One region of the Streptomyces sp. NPDC029296 genome, then DNA from elsewhere that is predicted to be linked to it. Evidence: riboswitches for the same ligand, from Rfam matches in the RefSeq annotation. Region 1 holds a riboswitch; each other region holds the start of a gene.
The links. A riboswitch is a leader RNA that binds a small molecule or an ion and turns the genes downstream of it on or off. The one in region 1 is predicted to bind cyclic di-AMP.

Region 1 (5,851 bases):
GGGGCAGGCCGCCGCCTACGCCGCGGTGCTGCTCGCGGCCGGCACCCCGGGCAAGCGGTTCATGCTGCCCGGCGCCCGGGTCGTGCTCGAACAGGTGGCACTGGCCGAGCCGGTGCGCGGCCGGCCCGGTGACCTGATCCTCCGGGCCGGGGAACTGGCGCGCGTGCGCGCCACCGTCGAGGAGATGCTCGTCCGGCACACGGGGCGCGCGGCCGCGCGGGTCCACGAGGACCTGGAACGTGACCTGATCCTGGACGCCTCCGGGGCGCTGGCGTACGGCCTGGTCGACGCCGTCGTGCCCGCCCGCCGGGACACGCCCGGCGCACCGGACGCGAGGTGAGCCGCCCGTGCTGCCGGACCTGCCGCCGCTACCGGCCCTGACCCGCGCCGAGGGCGAGTTGATCGATCGTTATCTGGAGGCCGCCGACCTGCTCGGCCGCGTCAATCCGGCCCGGTACGGGCAGACCTACGGTGCTCTGCGCGCCGCTCAGGGCCTGGTGCGCAAGGCGGCAGAGCTGCGGGACGCGCTCGCGCTGATGCACCAGCGGGGCGAGACGGAGCTGCACGGGGACACGCTGGCACGGGCGCTGCGGGTGCTGGACGGCGAGCGCCGGGCCGCTCGCGTCGCGCTCCCGCCGGATGGTGCCGGCTGAGGCGGACACCCGTCCGGCCCGGCGGCGCCGACGCGTCGACACGCGTCGTTCGGACCGGAGTTGAAACGGCCCGAACGGCGTACCGCCGACCGGTGTACATCCCGATCGCTTTCCGGGTCTCCCGACTTGCGCGACGCGGGATCCAGGGGTCGCCGCGCAGACACATCGCCCCAGGTCCGGGGCTGCGACGATGACCTGACGGGGCCTCGAACGGTGCACTGTCCACCCGAACGGGTGAGTGGTGAGTAACGCCACAAATCCCCGATTCCGTTGGGATTTTCAGACAGATCTGCGTCAAGATCCCTGTCTGACGACAAGCCCCCGCCACCGCGGCGGGGCGATCCGGGCGGACGCCGAGTCCTGCCGCCGCCCGGATGACCGGTCGACGGAGTGGATCGGCAGGAGTGGAGGACCCAAGCAAGGCGGGTCGCCGGAACGGATGTCCAGTCGTCCGACACAGAGTCGGGCACGGGGCGGAGGTTCCGAGCAGCCCTTGGGGTGAAGCCGTGGCAACGCGGCCGGGCTACTTCGCCAGCCCGAATCCGACAGGTCATCCTTCACAGGCGGCTGACGAAGGGTTGCGCATGACTGCGCTCAATCGAGTCCCGTCGCTGATGGCCCGGGCCGGCACGGCCTCGGCACTCACTCTCGCCGCCGTGGGCGGCTCGATCGCGGTGCCCGGTCTCGCCACCGACGCCTCCGCCGCGACCATCGCGACGAAAGCACTCAAGGTCGCGGCCTCGAAGAAGGGTTCCCCGTACCGGTGGGGCGCCACCGGGCCGCACAGATTCGACTGCTCGGGGCTGACGCTCTACTCGTTCAAGAAGGCCGGCAAGAAGCTGCCGCGCACCGCCGCCCAGCAGTACAACAAGTCGCACCATGTCTCCGCCCGCCACCGCAAGGTCGGCGACCTGGTCTTCTTCCACTCGGGTTCCAGCGTCTACCACGTCGGCATCTACGCCGGCCACAACAAGATCTGGCACGCCCCCAAGACCGGGGACGTGGTGAAGCTGCAGAAGATCTGGACCAGGAGCGTCTGGTACGGCCGGGTCAGCTGACCCGCCCCCGCCCCGGGAGCGGCTCCGGCAGCGGGGCCGCTCCGGCAACCCCCGACGCCCGCCCGGCCCCGTGGGCGGGCCGGGCCCGGGGCGGCCCGGCCGCCTCGCGAGCGTGCGGGCGGCCCCGGACCGACTCCGGGACAGCCGGTGCGTCCGGGTAGGCCCGCCATCTCACGCGGCGCGAGCGGGCACGCACGCGACGGCCCGAACCGGAAGCGAGCGCGGGGGGCCCGGTCCCGGACACGGACCCGAGGCGCCGACGCGAGCGCTTCCCGCGCGCACAGGCGGGCGGCGAGACCCGGGCCGGGGCAAGGACCCGCGGAACCGCCTCCCGGGCACGTACGGCGGTCGGGACGGCTCGGTCCCGGGTAGGCGTCCCGGCGGACCGACGGGAGCGTCACACCGGCCGAGCGGCCCGTCCGCCCGGCCGGGGCCGCACCGCCGCTCGCCGCGTTCCGGGCGGCCGGCACCGGGGCGCCGACGGGGCGAGCTTCCCCACCGGCGACGACCTCGACGCGTCACAGCACGCCCGGGTACGTCCGCTGCCCGCCGGCACGTGGGTGCGTGGACGTGGACGCGGCCGGTACCCGGCGGTTGCCGCCCGCCCCCGGGACACCGAGCACGTCACTACCGCCGTCGCCGAGCGCCGCCCGGGTGCGTCCGCTGCCCGTCGGCACCAAGGCGCCGTCGGGGCACCTTGCCCACCGGCGATCCTCGGCCTCCGCACACCGCCCGGGCGCGTCCGTTACTGCCAGGGCGCCACCGGGGCGCACCCCCGGCCCCGCACGCCTGCCCCCGCACCAGGGTGCCCGCACGCGCTCCGGCACATCGACCGCACCGGTGCCCGGGGCGCACCGCCGCACACGTCCGCCGGCCCCGGCCTCGTTCCGCGCAGAGGAGCCGAGGAGCCGAGGAGCCGAGGAGCCGAGGAAACGTATCCGCCCGCGAAGACCCTCCGTGCCGCCGCCGCGCCGGGTGTGTCAGCGTGCCGGGGTTTCCGGTGGCCGGCCCGCCGGGACCGGTGCCGTCGGGAGGGTCCAGGGCAGTTCGATGGAGACCGTCTTGCCGCCCTCGCGGGTCGGGCGGACACGGAGCCGGCCGCCGCACTCCGCGGTCAGCCAGCGGATGATCACCATGCCGCGCCCATTGTCCTGCTGGACGGAGGCGGGCAGTCTCTTCGGGAACCGGGGATGGCTGTCCGTGACCCCGATGCGCAGCTGTTCGTCCTGGTGCAGCGCGATGTCGACCGTGAAGGTGGGTGACTGGCCGAAGGTGTGCTGAACGGCGTTGGTGGCGAGTTCGGAGACGATCAGCCGCACGGTGTCGGCCGTCTCGGTGTCCGACGGCAGGCCCCACTCCGCGAGGGTGCCCACGACATAGGAGCGGGCGGCCGACACCGAGGCGGGATCGCTCGGCAGAGTGACGGAGGCTTCCAGATGGTCTGCCATGGCGAGGTCGTCCCTTTCCCAACGGGACCGTGGTCCTCCATACAGCGGTGGGTTCGAGTACGGTCCCGGACTGGTGCTTGTCCGTCAGACTGCCATCACCGGAACGGTCACGGGGGGCGATCCACCAAGATATGCATATATCTGTCGCTCGAAGCGGTGAACTCCGCGACGCGAGACCGTATCGGGGCGGTCCGGACGGAGTAAGGAGGAGCCATGCAGAACGGTCCCGCGGTACGCCGTCGCAAGCTGGGCGCCGAACTGCGCACGCTGCGCACCGGCGCCGGGCTCACCAGTGGTGAGGCGGCCCGGCTGGTCGGCTGGCACCAGTCGAAGGTGAGCCGTATCGAGACGGGCGCCAGCGGCGTGAAACCGGCCGATCTGCGGTTGCTGCTGGACGCCTACGAAGTGCGGGACCGGCATCTGCGGGAGTTGCTGCTGATACTGGCGGGGTCGGAGGAGACGAGCGGCCGGCACCGCTGGTGGCACGCCTACCGGGGTGTGCTGCCGCCGACGTACCGGGACTTCATCAGCCTGGAGTCACAGGCCAGCGCGATGCGCACCCTGGAGACCACGGTGGTGCCCGGTCTGCTGCAGACCGCCGAGTACGCCCGCGCGGTGACCCGGGCCGCCGTGAAGGACCTGGACGAGGACCGCCTGGACACGCTGGTGGAGGTGCGTCTGGCCCGGCAGGACGTACTGCGGTCGGACCCGCCGCTGGCGCTGAGCGCCGTACTGGACGAGGCGGTGCTGCGCCGCGAGGTGGGCGGTCCGGGGGTGATGGCCCGCCAGCGCCGGCGGCTGATGGAGGCCGCCCGGCTGCCGCAGGTACGGCTCCAGGTGCTGCCCTTCACGGCGGGGGCGCATATCGGCCTCACCGGGCCTTTCGTTATCTTCTCATTTCCGAGCACTTCTGATCTGGACGTGGTTGTTCTCGACCAGTTGACGAGTAGCCTCTACCTGGAACGGAAAGAAGACCTCATGGCCTACTCCGAGGCCTTCAGCACCCTTCAGTTCCACGCCCTTTCCCCCGAGGACTCGTTGGACTACATCGCCGGGATAGGTGACGGCGTGTAAGGAGGCACCATGTCAGCTCTGCCTCGGAACGTCCCTGCCAGTACCGACCTGCACGACGTGCGCTGGGTGCGCAGCAGCCGCAGCACGGGCGCGAACAACTGCGTGGAGACGGCACGGCCGCGCTCCGGCCCCGCGGCCGGACTGCTCGCCGTGCGCGACTCGAAGAACCCGGCCGGACCCGCCCTGCTCTTCTCCCCCGAGAGCTGGACGGGATTCGTCACCGGGCTCTGACCATCCCGGCCACTCCGACCACCCTGCTTGAATTTGTTCAATATTCCATCGTCTTCGGGCGGTACACGGCCGTGTCACGCCGACTCATGGCCGCGTTTCGCCGATGACGCGTACAGCACGTTCGATCTCGGCCCCGGAGAGGTCCGCGCGGGCGGTCAGCCTCAGCCGTGAGATGCCGTCGGGCACGGAGGGAGGACGGAAACAGCCCACGGCCAGACCCGCCGAGCGGCAGTCGGCCGCCCAGCGCACCGCCCGCTCCGGGGACGGAGCCCGCACGGAGACCACCGCGGCGTCCGGACGTACCGCCTCCAGACCCGCGGCGGTCAGCCGTGCGTGCAGTTCCGCGGCCACCTCGCGGGCCCGCGCCGCGCGTCCGGGCTCGCGTTCCAGCAGCCGCAGCGCCGCCAGCGCGGCGCCGGCCGCCGCCGGCGCCAGACCCGTGTCGAAGATGAACGTCCGGGCCGCGTTGACCAGATGGGCGATCACCCGCTCCGGGCCCAGCACCACGCCGCCCTGGCTGCCGAGCGACTTGGACAGGGTGGCCGTGGCCACCACGTCGCCGGCGCCCGCGAGCCCGGCCGCGTACGGCGCGCCCCGGCCGCCGTCGCCCAGCACACCGAGGCCGTGGGCGTCGTCGACGACCAGCCCCGCGCCGTGCTCCCGGCAGGCGGCGGCCAGTCCGGCCAGCGGCGCCCGGTCCCCGTCGACCGAGAACACCGTGTCGGAGACGACGATCGCCGCGCCCCCGCGCGTGCCCAGGGCCTTGCGCACGGCCTCGGGATCGGCGTGCCCGACGACCTGGGTCTCGCCCCGGGCGAGCCGGCAGCCGTCGATGAGGGAGGCGTGGTTGCCCGCGTCGGAGACGATCAGCGAGCCGTGCGGGCCGAGCGCGGTGACCGCGGCCAGGTTCGCGGCATATCCGGAGGAGAACACGAGGGCCGCCTCGAACCCGCAGAACGCGGCCAGGGCGCGCTCCAGCTCGGCGTGCAGCTCGGTGCTGCCGGTGACCAGCCGGGAGCCGGTGGAGCCGCCGCCCCAGCGCCGGGCGGCCTCGGCGGCCCCCTCGGTGACCTCGGGGTGGCGGGACAGCCCCAGGTAGTCGTTGCTCGCCAGGTCCAGCAGCGGCGAGTCGGCGGGGCGCGGGCGCAGGGTGCGCACGAGTCCGGCGCGGCGGCGCGCCTCGGCCTGCTCGTCGATCCAGCCGAACGCCATGGCTCCTCCGTGCTTTTGTAGGTATCGAACAGACCCTAGCGGCACGGTCAGCCGCCCAGGGTGTGGCGATACCCACACGATGAACCGTCTTCGTTGTGCCAAGTCTCCTTGGCCGGGAGCGGTCCCGTAGGACAGGATCGTGGCTCATGGACCTGCTGAACACGCTGGTGGACAA
Region 2 (5,851 bases), on a different contig from region 1:
GCGGACTGCTGCTCGCGATGGGCATGCACGCCCTCTGGAACGGCTCGGCCACCTTCGGGCAGTACGGGTTCTTCGCCGTCTACGGCGGCTTCATGGTGCCCGTCTTCGGGCTGGTGACCTGGCTCGCGGTCTGGACCCGGCAGCGGGAGCTGCGCCTGGTGCGGGCCGAGCTGCCGGCGTATGTGCTGGCCGGGTGGCTGGGCCCGGCCGAGCCCTTCGCGCTCGGATCGATGCGGGCGCGCCGGATGGCCCGGGACTACGCCCGGCACCACCACGGCCGCCCGGCGGCGCGCGAGGTGGCCCGCTACGAGGGGTACGCCACCTCGCTCGCGTTCCTGCGCCAGCGCGGGCGCGCGGGCAGGGCCGGGGCGGACTTCGTCCCCCGGGAGCGGGAGCTGCTGGAGGAGCTGTGGAAGCGGCGGCACCTGGCCCGGCCGGCGCTGGAGTACGCGGGCCGGGCCGCCGCCGCGGTCCCGGTGTACCGGGCGGCGGCGCCGTACGGACACCCGGCGGTGCCCTACGCCCTGTACAACCCGTACCGGACCTGACCGCACGGGCCCGCACGGCGGGCGGGTACCGCCGGGAAGCGGTCAGGCCGAGGCCTCCGTCAGCTTCGCCACCTCCGCGTCCGTGAGCTCCAGGTCCGCCACGCCGAGCAGCGCCGGCAGCTGCTCCACCGTGCGGGCCGAGGCGATCGGGGCGGTGACCGTCGGCTGGGCGGCCAGCCAGGCCAGGGCGACCGTGGCGACGGGGGCCCCGTGGGCGGCGGCGACCTCGTCCAGGGCCGTCAGGACCTTCCGGCCGCGCTCGGATGCCAGGTAGTCCTGGACCCGGTCGGCGCGGGCGCTGTCGACGCTCTCGCCGGGCCGGTACTTGCCGGTCAGGAAGCCCGAGGCGAGCGCGAAGTACGGGACGACGGACAGGCCCTCACGGGCGACGAGTTCCTGGAGCGGGCCCTCGTAGGTGTCGCGGGAGACCAGGTTGTAGTGCGGCTGGAGGGCGACGTAGCGGGCGAGGCCCTCGCGGTCGGAGAACTCCAGGGACTCGCGCAGGCGCTCGGCGGTGATGTTGGAGGCGGCGATGTGCCGGACCTTGCCGGCCTTCACCAGCTCGTCCAGCGCGCCGATGATCTCCTCGACCGGCACCTCGGGCTGGTCGAAGTGGGTGTAGTAGAGGTCGATGTAGTCGGTGCCCAGGCGGCGCAGCGAGGCGTCGGCGGCGGCCTTGATGGTGGCGGCCGACAGGCCCTGGTACTCCGGGTGCTGGCTGACCTTGGTCGCGACGACCACGTCGGAGCGGTTGCCGCGGGCCTTCAGCCACGCGCCGAGGATCGTCTCCGATTCGCCGCCCTTGTTGCCCTCGGCCCAGGCCGAGTAGACGTCGGCGGTGTCGATGAAGTTGCCGCCGGCCGCGGTGTAGGAGTCGAGGACGGCGAAGGAGGTCTGCTCGTCGGCGGTCCAGCCGAAGACGTTGCCGCCCAGGCAGAGCGGGAAGACCTCGAGGTCGGAGGAGCCGAGTGTACGAAGTGACGTCATACGTCATGCCAACGCCGGCGGGGGCTCATCGCATCCCGCCGCCGGCGCCGGATTCCCGGGTCTTCCGGGAAGGCCGTCAGGGGTTGAGGCCCTTGTCGCGCAGCCAGGCCATCGGGTCGATGCCGGCGGACGAGCCGGCGGGGTGGATCTCCAGGTGCAGGTGCGGGCCGGTGACGTTGCCGGTGGCGCCGACGCGGCCGATGACCTCGCCGGTGGTGACCTTCTGGCCGACCGTGACGTTGATCGAGGACTGGTGGCAGAACCACAGCTCGGTGCCGTCGTCCAGGGTCAGGATGGTGCGGTAGCCGTAGGCGCCGGCCAGGGCCGCCTCGGTGATCGTGCCGCTGTGCACAGCCTTGATCAGGGTGCCGGTGGGCGCGGCGAAGTCGAGCCCGGTGTGGTGGCCGGAGGACCACATCGAGCCGGCCTGCCCGAACGTCGAGGTGATCGTGTACGAGGAGGTCGGGAGCGCGTACTGCTTGGCCAGCTCGGCCAGCCGCTTCTCCTCCGCCGCCTTCTTCGCCTCGGCCTCGGCCTTCTCCGCGTCGGCCTCCGCCTTCTCCTTGGCGGCGGCGGCCTTGGCGGCGGCCTCCTGTTCCGCCTCGGCGGCGGCCCGCGCGGTCTGCTTCTCGGCGGCGGCGAGCGCGGCGGCGGCCGCCTTGCTGTCGGCCTGGCCCTGCTGCTGCTCGGCCTGCGCCATGATCCGGTTGCGCAGCACCTCGCCCGCGTCGGCGCTGTCCCGGTCCGTGCCGGAGGCCACGGCGACGGTGCTGAGCGCGGTGGCCTCGGCGGCGGGCTCGGCGTCGCCGGAGCCGTCGTGGAAGAGGGAGCCGACCGAGGGCAGGTCCGGCAGGGAGATGGACACCGGCGGCTTGCCGGTGTTGGCGCTGGCCATGCCGCCCGCGCCGACGGCGGCCATGACGCCGACGCCGAGGACGGTGGAGCTGCGCGCGAAGCCGCCGCGCTGCTTGGCGACCCGGTGCCGGCCGCGGACCGGGGCGACGGAGTCCTCGGTGGGGTTCCATTCCTCCCACGGGCCCTCGTCGGCGCGGTAGGCGCCGTAGCCGAAGGTCTCGGGCTCGGGCTCGGTCTCGCGCTGTGCCGGTATGGACGGGGCTTCGGGGACAGGCCGGTTGGACGCCACGCGGGCGCGCTCCTTTCCTTCCTCCGCCTACCGGGTTAGCTGACGGGTTCGGAGCAGGAAGGTCTCCTACGCGCGTATATCCGGTCGTGGACTCGCGTGAGTACACGACGGTATCCGCGTGATTCACCCCAAATGGTGGTTCCCCGGTTCCCTCGCGGGATTCGGCGCGTGCGCACGGAGCCGCCTCTTGTGACGGCTGGGACGACCGCGCTGCGTTATCGAACGTTAATAGACCTGCCAGTCACTTTCCAAGCCGTCCCCCTTGATCAACACGCTTTTTACTGGTGGAGTTATCGGCAACTATCCCGCCAAAGCGGGCGAGTTGCCTGACCCCCGGGAGGGTTCAGCAGTCACTCGGGATTTTGATGGTGACTCAGATGTTATGCGTACGGCGCTCGTCCGGTCACCTTGCGTGACCCGCGGGGCCGCCCGTCCCGGGGCCCGCGAAAACCGGTGTGCGAACCATCCCGCGCATGGCGTACACTGGAGTCACAACGACGCGGGGTGGAGCAGCTCGGTAGCTCGCTGGGCTCATAACCCAGAGGTCGCAGGTTCAAATCCTGTCCCCGCTACTGAAGGCCCAGGGCCCGGAATCCCAAGGATTCCGGGCCCTGGGTGTATGTGCGCCCGGGTGCGCCCGGGCGCACGCTCAGCCCGGCAGAAGATGGGCGTTCGGCGCCTTGGCCGGCTCCTCCAGCTCCGGCAGGACGACGACCCGTACGCCCGCCGCGCTCAGCGCGCCCGCCCCGTCGGCCGCCGTGACGAAGGTGTCGGGCTCCCGCCAGGCGGTGACCACCCGCCGCACCCCCGCCCGCAGGATCAGCTCGGCGCAGGGCGCCGGCCGGGAGGCACGGCGGGTGCACGGCTCCAGGCTGGAGTACACCGTGGCGCCGGCGAGGCGCGGCTCGGCCGGGTCGATCTTCGCGAGCGCCGCCTCCTCCGCGTGCACCACCGTGTCGCCGCCCTCGCGGGAGTGTCCCCGGGCCAGTTCGGTGCCGTCGGCGGCCACCACGACCGCGCCGACGCTGAACGCCGTCCGCGACGGCGGGCACAGGGCCGCCAGCTCGCAGGCGGTGCGCAGCCAGTGGCGGTCGGCGGCGGTGGCGGCCGTACCGGTGCCGGGAGCCGTGGGGGCGTAGCGCACGAGGACGACGTCCTCGATCCGGCGGGTGTCCAGCAGGCGCAGGCGTCCGTCCTGGTAGGCGCCGGGCCCGAACAGCCGGGGGGCCGCCGGGTCGCCGACGAGCAGCGGGGCGAGGACCAGCTGGAGTTCGTCGGCGAGGCCCTGGCTCAGGAGCTGGGTGTGGACCGTGCCGCCGCCCTCGACCATCAGCCGCCCGACCCCCCGCACGTCGTGCAGGTGCTCCAGCAGGGACCGCCAGTCCAGGGCGGGGCCGAGCGGGACGACGTCGGCGGTGTTCCCGAGGAGGCGCGAGGCCCGTACGGCGCCGGTGTCGGTGGTGTAGACGAGCTTGTCGCCGCCGGTGTGCCAGAAGCGCGCCGCCGGGTCGAGGTCGCCGGATCCGGTGACGGCGACCTTCAGCGGATACTCCGGCCGGCCCGCCGCGCGCCGGGCCGCGCGCCGCTCGGCGGAGTTGACCAGGAGCCGGGGGTCGTCGGCGCGGATCGTGCCGGCGCCGACGAGGACGGCGTCGGCCGAGGCCCGCACCTCGTCGACCCGGTCGAAGTCGGCCGGGCTGGACAGCAGGAGCCGTTCGGGGCCCGTGTCGTCCAGGTAGCCGTCGAGGGAGACGGCGGCGGACAGCAGCACGTACGGCAGGGGCATCGGCGCTCTCTCTTCCGGAGGCGGGCGGCGAGGCGGGCCCGCGGCGGCTTGGTTCAATTTTTGAACAAACCTACACTGGCGGCATGACGACCCGCTGGCTCAGTCCCGAGGAGCAGCGCGCCTGGCGCGCCTACATCGCCGCCTCCCGCCTCCTGGAGGACGCGATCGACCGGCAGCTCCAGCAGGACGGCGGCATGCCGCACCTGTTCTACTCCGTGCTGGCCAACCTCTCCGACGCCCCGGGCCGGCGGCTGCGCATGACCGATCTCGCCGAGAGCCTGAAGATCACCCGCAGCCGGCTGACGTACGTCGTGAACCGGCTGGAGCGGGACGGCCTGGTGCGCCGGGAGAACTGCGCCGAGGACAAGCGCGCCTCGCTCGCGGTGCTGACGGAGGCGGGGACGGCCGTACTGGAGCGGACGGCGCCCGGACACGTCGAGACGGTCCGCACGCTGCTGTTCGACCGGCTCACCGCGGAGCAGGTGGGGCAGCTGGAGGCGATCTGCACGGGGATCGCGCACGGGCTGCAGGGCGAGGGGGCCACGGCCGGGGCGGACGACGTCCCCTGGCGGCGCCGCTCGTCCTGCTCCTGATTGCTTTGCAGCATGGGATAGGGTCCCCGCGAACCATTGCTTCAAATCTGAAGCATCTGTCCCGGAGGGATCCGCATGCCCGACCTGCCCGCCGCCACCCCGCGCGCCCGCGTCCGGGTACCGCTGCGCTTCGCCGACGGCTACGGCGCCGACGCGGAACTCGTCACCTTCCACGGCCTCACCGACGGCCGGGAGCACCTCGCCCTCGTCCTGGGCGAGCCCGGCCCGGTCCCGCTGGTGCGGCTGCACTCCGAGTGCCTGACCGGTGACGTCTTCGGCTCGGCCCGCTGCGACTGCGGCCCGCAGCTGCGCGAGGCGGTCGAGCTGATCGCCGGTCGCGGCGGGATCCTGCTGTACCTCCGCCAGGAGGGCCGGGGCATCGGCCTCTACAACGAGCTCGACGCGTACGCCCTCCAGGACGGCGGGCTCGACACCTACGAGGCCAATGCCGCCCTCGGCCTCCCGGAGGACGCCCGCGACTACACGGCCGCCGCCCAGATGCTCACCGCCCTCGGCGTCACCGAGCTGGACCTGCTGTCCAACAACCCCGACAAGGCCGGCCAGTTGCGCGCGCTGGGCCTCACCGTCCGGGACCGGGTGCCCACCGGCGTCTTCACCACCGCCCACAACATCCGCTACCTGCGCGCCAAGGCCCTCCAGACCCGGCACACCCTGCCCCTGCCCGAACCGACGGAGGCGACGGCGGGCTGAGGGGGCGGCGGGGGCGGTTGCGGCAGAACCGGCGGATCAGAGGGCCACACCGGGCAAAAACATCAGCAGACCGGTGAGTCCA
Region 3 (5,851 bases), on a different contig from region 1:
TCGGACTTGTCGACGCCGTCCCAGACGTTCGCGTACCAGGGCCGGCGGGCGGCCCCGAGGTCGGCGCGGGACTGCTTGGCCGCGCCGGGGTCGACGACCACGTACCCGGTCTCACCGGGCCGTACGTAGTGCAGCCGGCGGCGGATCTGCTGCTCGGCGTAGGCGTCGTCCTGCCAGCGCGCCTTGAGGTCCCGCAGCTGCTCGACCCGCTCGCGGGCCTGCTGCTGCCGGCGCTGGAGGTCGGCGATCTCCGCGCGCTGGGAGACGTACTGCCGCATCGGGTAGGCGAGGGCGACGACCATCGTGCACAGCACCAGCGCGAGCAGCGCCGCGCGGCCGGTGAGCCGGGAGCGGCGGGCCTGCCGTTTGGTCTGCGAGCGGTAGACGCGGGCCGCGGTCTGCTCGCCGAGCAGCCTGATCCTGGTCGCGGTGGAGAACCGGTCACGGTCCCTCACGCCCATCTTCCCCGCCTCCCGTCACACGCGCGTACGTCCCCGGACACGGTACGGGACCGGGTCCGGGGACGTACGTACGACTGGCTAGGACTTGCCCCAGGTGGGGTCCGCTCAGCCCTTGAAGCGCGGGAAGGCGCTGCGGCCGGCGTACACCGCGGCGTCGTCGAGGATCTCCTCGATGCGCAGCAGCTGGTTGTACTTGGCGACGCGCTCGGAGCGGGCCGGGGCGCCGGTCTTGATCTGGCCGCAGTTGGTGGCGACGGCCAGGTCGGCGATGGTGACGTCCTCGGTCTCGCCGGAGCGGTGGGACATCATGCACTTGAAGCCGTTGCGCTGGGCCAGCTCGACGGCGTCCAGGGTCTCGGTCAGCGAGCCGATCTGGTTGACCTTGACCAGCAGGGCGTTGGCGGCGCCCTCCTCGATGCCCCTGGCCAGGCGCTCCGGGTTGGTGACGAACAGGTCGTCGCCGACGAGCTGGACCTTGTCACCGAGCTTGTCGGTGATGGTCTTCCAGCCCTCCCAGTCGTCCTCGAACAGCGGGTCCTCGATGGAGACCAGCGGGTACGCCTCGACCAGCTCGGCGTAGTACTCGGTCATCTCGGCGGCGGTGCGGTTCTTGCCCTCGAAGACGTACGAGCCGTCCTTGTAGAACTCGGACGCGGCGACGTCGAGCGCCAGGGCGATCTGCTCGCCGGGGGTGTAGCCGGCCTCCTTGATCGCCTCGAGGATGAGGTCGAGGGCCTCGCGGTTGGAGCCGAGGTTGGGGGCGAAGCCGCCCTCGTCGCCGAGGCCGGTGGACAGGCCCTTGTTCTTCAGGACCTTCTTCAGGGTGTGGTAGACCTCGGTGCCCCAGCGCAGCGCCTCGGAGAAGGACTCCGCGCCGATCGGGGCGATCATGAACTCCTGGATGTCCACGTTGGAGTCGGCGTGCGAGCCGCCGTTCAGGATGTTCATCATCGGCACCGGCAGCAGGTGCGCGTTCGGGCCGCCCAGGTAGCGGAAGAGCGGCAGGTCGCTGGCCTCGGAGGCGGCGTGGGCGACGGCGAGCGAGACGCCGAGGATGGCGTTGGCGCCGAGGGAGCCCTTGTTGTCGGTGGCGTCCAGGTCGAACATGGCCTGGTCGATCAGGCGCTGCTCGGTGGCGTCGTAGCCGACCAGCTCGGGGCCGATCTGCTCGATGACGGCCAGGACGGCCTTCTCGACGCCCTTGCCCTGGTAGCGGTTCGGGTCACCGTCGCGCAGCTCGATGGCCTCGAAGGCGCCGGTCGAGGCGCCGGACGGGACGGCGGCACGACCCGTGCTGCCGTCGTCGAGGCCGACCTCGACCTCGACCGTGGGGTTGCCTCGGGAGTCCAGGATTTCCCGGGCTACGACGACGTCGATGGACGGCACGAGCATCTCCTTCTTGGATGTGACGCTGGAAGTGCGGGGCTGGTGTGCCTTGCGACTAGAGCCTAACCGTCCCGGGCGCCTTGGCCACCGACCGACCGTCCCGTGGACAGACCGACGGTACCTTTTGTTTTCAATCGAAACAAAGGGGTCCGGGGCGGCCGGGGGGCGCCGGGTGCCGGGGCGGGCGCGAAAAAAGCCCCGCCCCGGCGCGTACGGGGGAGAACGCGCCGGGGCGGGGAGCCCGTGGGGACGGGGGTGACCCGCACGGGGTCTTGCGGGGGGATCCGCCGGGACGCGCGGACCCCGGGGACTTCAGGGGTCCGCCCGCCCGTGCGGGTCCGTGGCTCTCGGGGGGCCCGCCGGGAAGTACGGGCCCTGGGGTCCGGCCGGGGGGCCGGGGATCACTTCAGGTGGAGCTGCTGACCCGGGTAGATGAGGTCGGCGTCCTGGACGATGTCCTTGTTCAGCTCGAACAGCTTCTCCCAGCCGCCCGCGACCTGGTGCCGCGCGGCGATGGTGCCGAGCGTGTCGCCCTGGACGACCTTGTACTCGCCGTCGCCCTTCTCGACCTTCTTGCCGGTCGGGGTGGTGACGGTCTTGCCCGTGCTGCCGCCGGTGCTCTTGCTCGTGCCGGTGGAGGCGGCCGGGCGCTCGGCGGAGCGGGAGGCGGCCTGCTGGTCGGCGGAGCGGGTGGAGGTGCCCGAGTCCTGGGTGGACGGCGTGGACGGGGCGGACGGCGCCGGGGTGCTCGGGGCGGAGCCGTTGTAGGGGGAGCTCGACAGGCCCGTGCCGCAGACCGGCCAGGCGCCCTTGCCCTGGGAGGCGAGGACCTTCTCGGCGACGGAGATCTGCTGCGCCTTGGAGGCCTTGTCGGCGGTGGAGGCGTACTGCGTGCCGCCGTACGCGGCCCAGGTGGAGGCGGAGAACTGCAGACCGCCGTAGTAGCCGTTGCCGGTGTTGATGGACCAGTTGCCGCCGGACTCGCACTGGGCGACCGTGTCCCACTGGGAGGCGGTGGCGGCGGAGGCGTTGCCGGCCGCCATCAGCGGGGCGGCGACGGCGGCGCCGGTGACACCGGCGAGCGTGACGGCGCGGACGGCCTTGGACGGACGACGGTGCTTGCCCTTGCCGGTAAACAGCATGGATCGATTCCCCTCACCGACGCCTACGAGGTGAGCTGTCGGGTTCGGGCCGGTTGAGTTGCCCGGCCGCGTCGTCCGCTTGCGCGTGACGCGGCTTCACCCCCAGCCGGTCCCAGCTTCAACTGCCGGGCCCGGCACTTACCTTGGGTCCCCCGCTCCTGCCTACGGCGCTTGGCGCGACGACTGTTCCCGGGCGGCCGCTGGCAGGATTCGGCGTGGCGGCTGCCGGGGCTCGTGGTGACGAGCGGCTTCGACCGTAGACAGGTGATCGCCGGAATTTCAAAGACGATCAGGGCTTCTGAGACTCATCCCACACTTTCGCCAAACCGGACATCAAGGCGTTAAGCGGGGCGTCAAGTCCCGGCGTTTTCAGCCCGTTTCGCCCTGGACATCCAGGGTCTGACCGGCGGTGATGCGGTCGGGGTCGGCACCGATGGCCTTCTTGTTGCCGGCGTACAGCGCGTGCCACCCGCCGTCGACGTCAAGGGAGTCGGCGATGGAGGACAGCGAGTCGCCCTCGCGGACCGTGTAGGTGTCCGGTTCGCGGGAGGCGTGCCGGCCGGACGGGGCGGCATTATGACCGTTTGTCACGCTTTCGTCGGCGCTCCCGCCCCGGTGGCGTCCGCCGGTGCCGACGGCGCCGGTGTCGACCAGGCTCCAGGAACCGGCCGCGCGCTGCGGGTTGTTCACGGCCCCGGGGTCCGGGGTGGCCGCCGGGGAGCCGCCGGCGCCCTGGGTGCTTCCGGTGTCCGGCGTGGCGGACTTGTCGGACTTGGGGGTATCGGTCCCGGTGGAACCGGTGCCCTTGCCCGTGTCCTCGTCCGCCGCCCGGCCCGCGTCGTCGCCGGTCCCGTTGTCCGCGCCCGTACCGGCGTCCTCGCCGGTGCCGGTGCCGGTGTCCGCGTCCTTGCCCTTGTCGTTGCCCTTGCCCTTGCCCGGCTCGGCGGTGGGCGTGCCGGTCGGGTCCGAGGAGGAGCCGTCGGCGGGGCCGGTGCCGGTGGAGGGTGACGCGTCCGGCAGCCCGGACGAGCCGGAGGCGTCGGGGGTCGCGGAGGTACCGGAGCCGTCGGCCGATCCGGACGAGTCACCGGAACCGCCGGCCCCGCCGGAGTCGCCGACGCCCGTGTCGACGTCCATGGAGCCCGAGTTGCGCGTCAGGCCGGACAGCAGGGCACAGGTGGCCCAGGGAGTGGTGCCCCGGTCGGCCAGGATCTTCTCGGCGACGGCGATCTGCTGCTGGCGGCTGGCCTGGTCGGCGCTGGCCGCGTACTGGCCGCCGCCGTACTTGTCCCAGTCGTCCTGCGAGATCTGCAGGCCGCCGTGGTACCCGTTCCCGGTGTCCGCGCTCCAGGAGCCGCCGCTCTCGCACTCGGCCACCTTGTCCCACGTGGTGCCGTCGGCCGCGTTGGCGCTCGCGGCGCCGAGCAGCGGGATGGCGATGGCGGAGCCGGTCACGCCGGCCGCGACGAGGAGGGCCGGAGCCTGGCGGGGGCGACGGTGTCGGCCGTTCCCGGTGAGCATGCAGAAGCCTTTCGAGCGACAGCAGGGCCGGCGCGGCGGTTGGAGCCGCTCGCCGCGCTGATGGGTGAACGTATCGGCAGACGATCACTTGTCACAAGTTCATGCCGCACAGATCACGTGAAGATCACAGAGTTGAGAAAGTGTCATCTCGCCGGGGAGAGACTGTGTTCAGGCGGTCGGCGTGAACTCCACCGGCAGGGTGCGCAGGCCGCGCATGATGAGCCCGCCGCGCCAGCGCAGCTCGGCCGGATCGGCGGCCAGCCGCAGGTCGGGCAGGCGGGTGAACAGGGTGGCCAGCGCGGTCTGGCCCTCCAGCCGGGCGAGCGGCGCGCCCAGGCAGTAGTGGATGCCGTGGCCGTAGCCGAGGTGCTGGTTGTCGCGGCGGCCGAGGTCCAGCACGTCCGGGTCGGCGAACCGCTCGGGGTCCCGGTCCGCGGCGGCGAGCACGACGAGCACCGGGTCGCCTTGCGCGATCCGCTTTCCGCCGATGGTCAGCGGCTCGGTGGCGAACCGCCAGGTGGCCAGCTCCACCGGGCCGTCGTAGCGCAGCAGTTCCTCGACGCCGGTCTCCAGCAGGTCCCGTTCGCCGCGGGCCAGGGAGCCCTGGAGCCGGGTGCGCTGCCCGGGGTGGGTGAGCAGGGCGTAGGTGCCGTTGCCGATGAGGTTGACGGTGGTCTCGAAGCCGGCGAACAGCAGGATGAAGGCCATGGCGGCGGCCTCGTTCTCGGTGAGGTGCTCGCCGTGGTCGGAGGCGCGGATGAGGCCGGAGATCAGGTCCTCGCCGGGCGCGGGCGTGGCGGACAGCGCCTCGCGCTTGCGGTGGATCAGCTCGGCGAGGTAGCCGCGCATCTTCTTCACCGACCGCGCGACCCCGCCCCTCGGTCCGCCCCCGTGCCGGATCATCATGCCCGCCCAGTCCCGGAAGTCGTCCTGGTCCTCGCGCGGGACGCCGAGCAGGTCGCAGATGGCGTAGATGGGCAGCGGGAAGGCGAAGTCGTGGATGAGGTCGGCGGAGCCGGTCTCGGCGAACCGGTCGATGAGCCGGTCGGTCAGCTCCTGCACCCGGGGCGCGAACTCGGCGACCCGGCGCGGGGTGAACGCCTTGCTGACCAGCCGCCGCAGCCGGGTGTGGTCCGGGGGGTCGATGTTCAGCAGGTGCGTCATCAGCTCGGCCTTGCGCTCGCCGGGGATGCCGGTCTTGCCCTTGGCGTGCGCGGGCTCGTCGTGGTGCGCCGGGTTCTTGCTCAGCCGCTGGTCGGCCAGGGCCTGCCGGGCATCGGCGTACCGGGTGACCAGCCACGCCTCGACCCCGCTCGGCAGCCGCGTGCGGTGCACCGGGGC

Region 2: linked by a shared signal. The riboswitch ahead of ACZ4W9_RS29475 (M23 family metallopeptidase) and the one ahead of ACZ4W9_RS11260 (C40 family peptidase) in region 1 are both predicted to bind cyclic di-AMP.
Region 3: linked by a shared signal. The riboswitch ahead of ACZ4W9_RS09030 (transglycosylase family protein) and the one ahead of ACZ4W9_RS11260 (C40 family peptidase) in region 1 are both predicted to bind cyclic di-AMP.

What each region holds. Positions count from the first base shown of each region.
Region 1 is NZ_JBVHXT010000010.1:83,291-89,141, forward strand. It holds gene ACZ4W9_RS11250 (ATP-dependent Clp protease proteolytic subunit) at 1-340, shown strand, start outside; gene ACZ4W9_RS11255 (hypothetical protein) at 348-653, shown strand; cyclic di-AMP (ydaO/yuaA leader) riboswitch at 1,092-1,234, shown strand; gene ACZ4W9_RS11260 (C40 family peptidase) at 1,238-1,711, shown strand; gene ACZ4W9_RS11265 (ATP-binding protein) at 2,692-3,159, opposite strand; gene ACZ4W9_RS11270 (helix-turn-helix domain-containing protein) at 3,373-4,233, shown strand; gene ACZ4W9_RS11275 (DUF397 domain-containing protein) at 4,243-4,464, shown strand; gene ACZ4W9_RS11280 (8-amino-7-oxononanoate synthase) at 4,549-5,676, opposite strand; gene bioB (biotin synthase BioB) at 5,823-5,851, shown strand, end outside.
Region 2 is NZ_JBVHXT010000038.1:20,032-25,882, forward strand. It holds gene ACZ4W9_RS29465 (PrsW family intramembrane metalloprotease) at 1-548, shown strand, start outside; gene ACZ4W9_RS29470 (aldo/keto reductase) at 591-1,535, opposite strand; gene ACZ4W9_RS29475 (M23 family metallopeptidase) at 1,612-2,679, opposite strand; cyclic di-AMP (ydaO/yuaA leader) riboswitch at 2,689-2,856, opposite strand; tRNA gene ACZ4W9_RS29480 (tRNA-Met) at 3,178-3,251, shown strand; gene ACZ4W9_RS29485 (dihydrofolate reductase family protein) at 3,329-4,465, opposite strand; gene ACZ4W9_RS29490 (MarR family winged helix-turn-helix transcriptional regulator) at 4,549-5,058, shown strand; gene ACZ4W9_RS29495 (GTP cyclohydrolase II) at 5,134-5,769, shown strand.
Region 3 is NZ_JBVHXT010000008.1:35,278-41,128, forward strand. It holds gene ACZ4W9_RS09020 (FtsB family cell division protein) at 1-461, opposite strand, end outside; gene eno (phosphopyruvate hydratase) at 567-1,847, opposite strand; gene ACZ4W9_RS09030 (transglycosylase family protein) at 2,249-2,989, opposite strand; cyclic di-AMP (ydaO/yuaA leader) riboswitch at 2,995-3,176, opposite strand; gene ACZ4W9_RS09035 (transglycosylase family protein) at 3,359-4,510, opposite strand; gene ACZ4W9_RS09040 (cytochrome P450 family protein) at 4,679-5,851, opposite strand, start outside.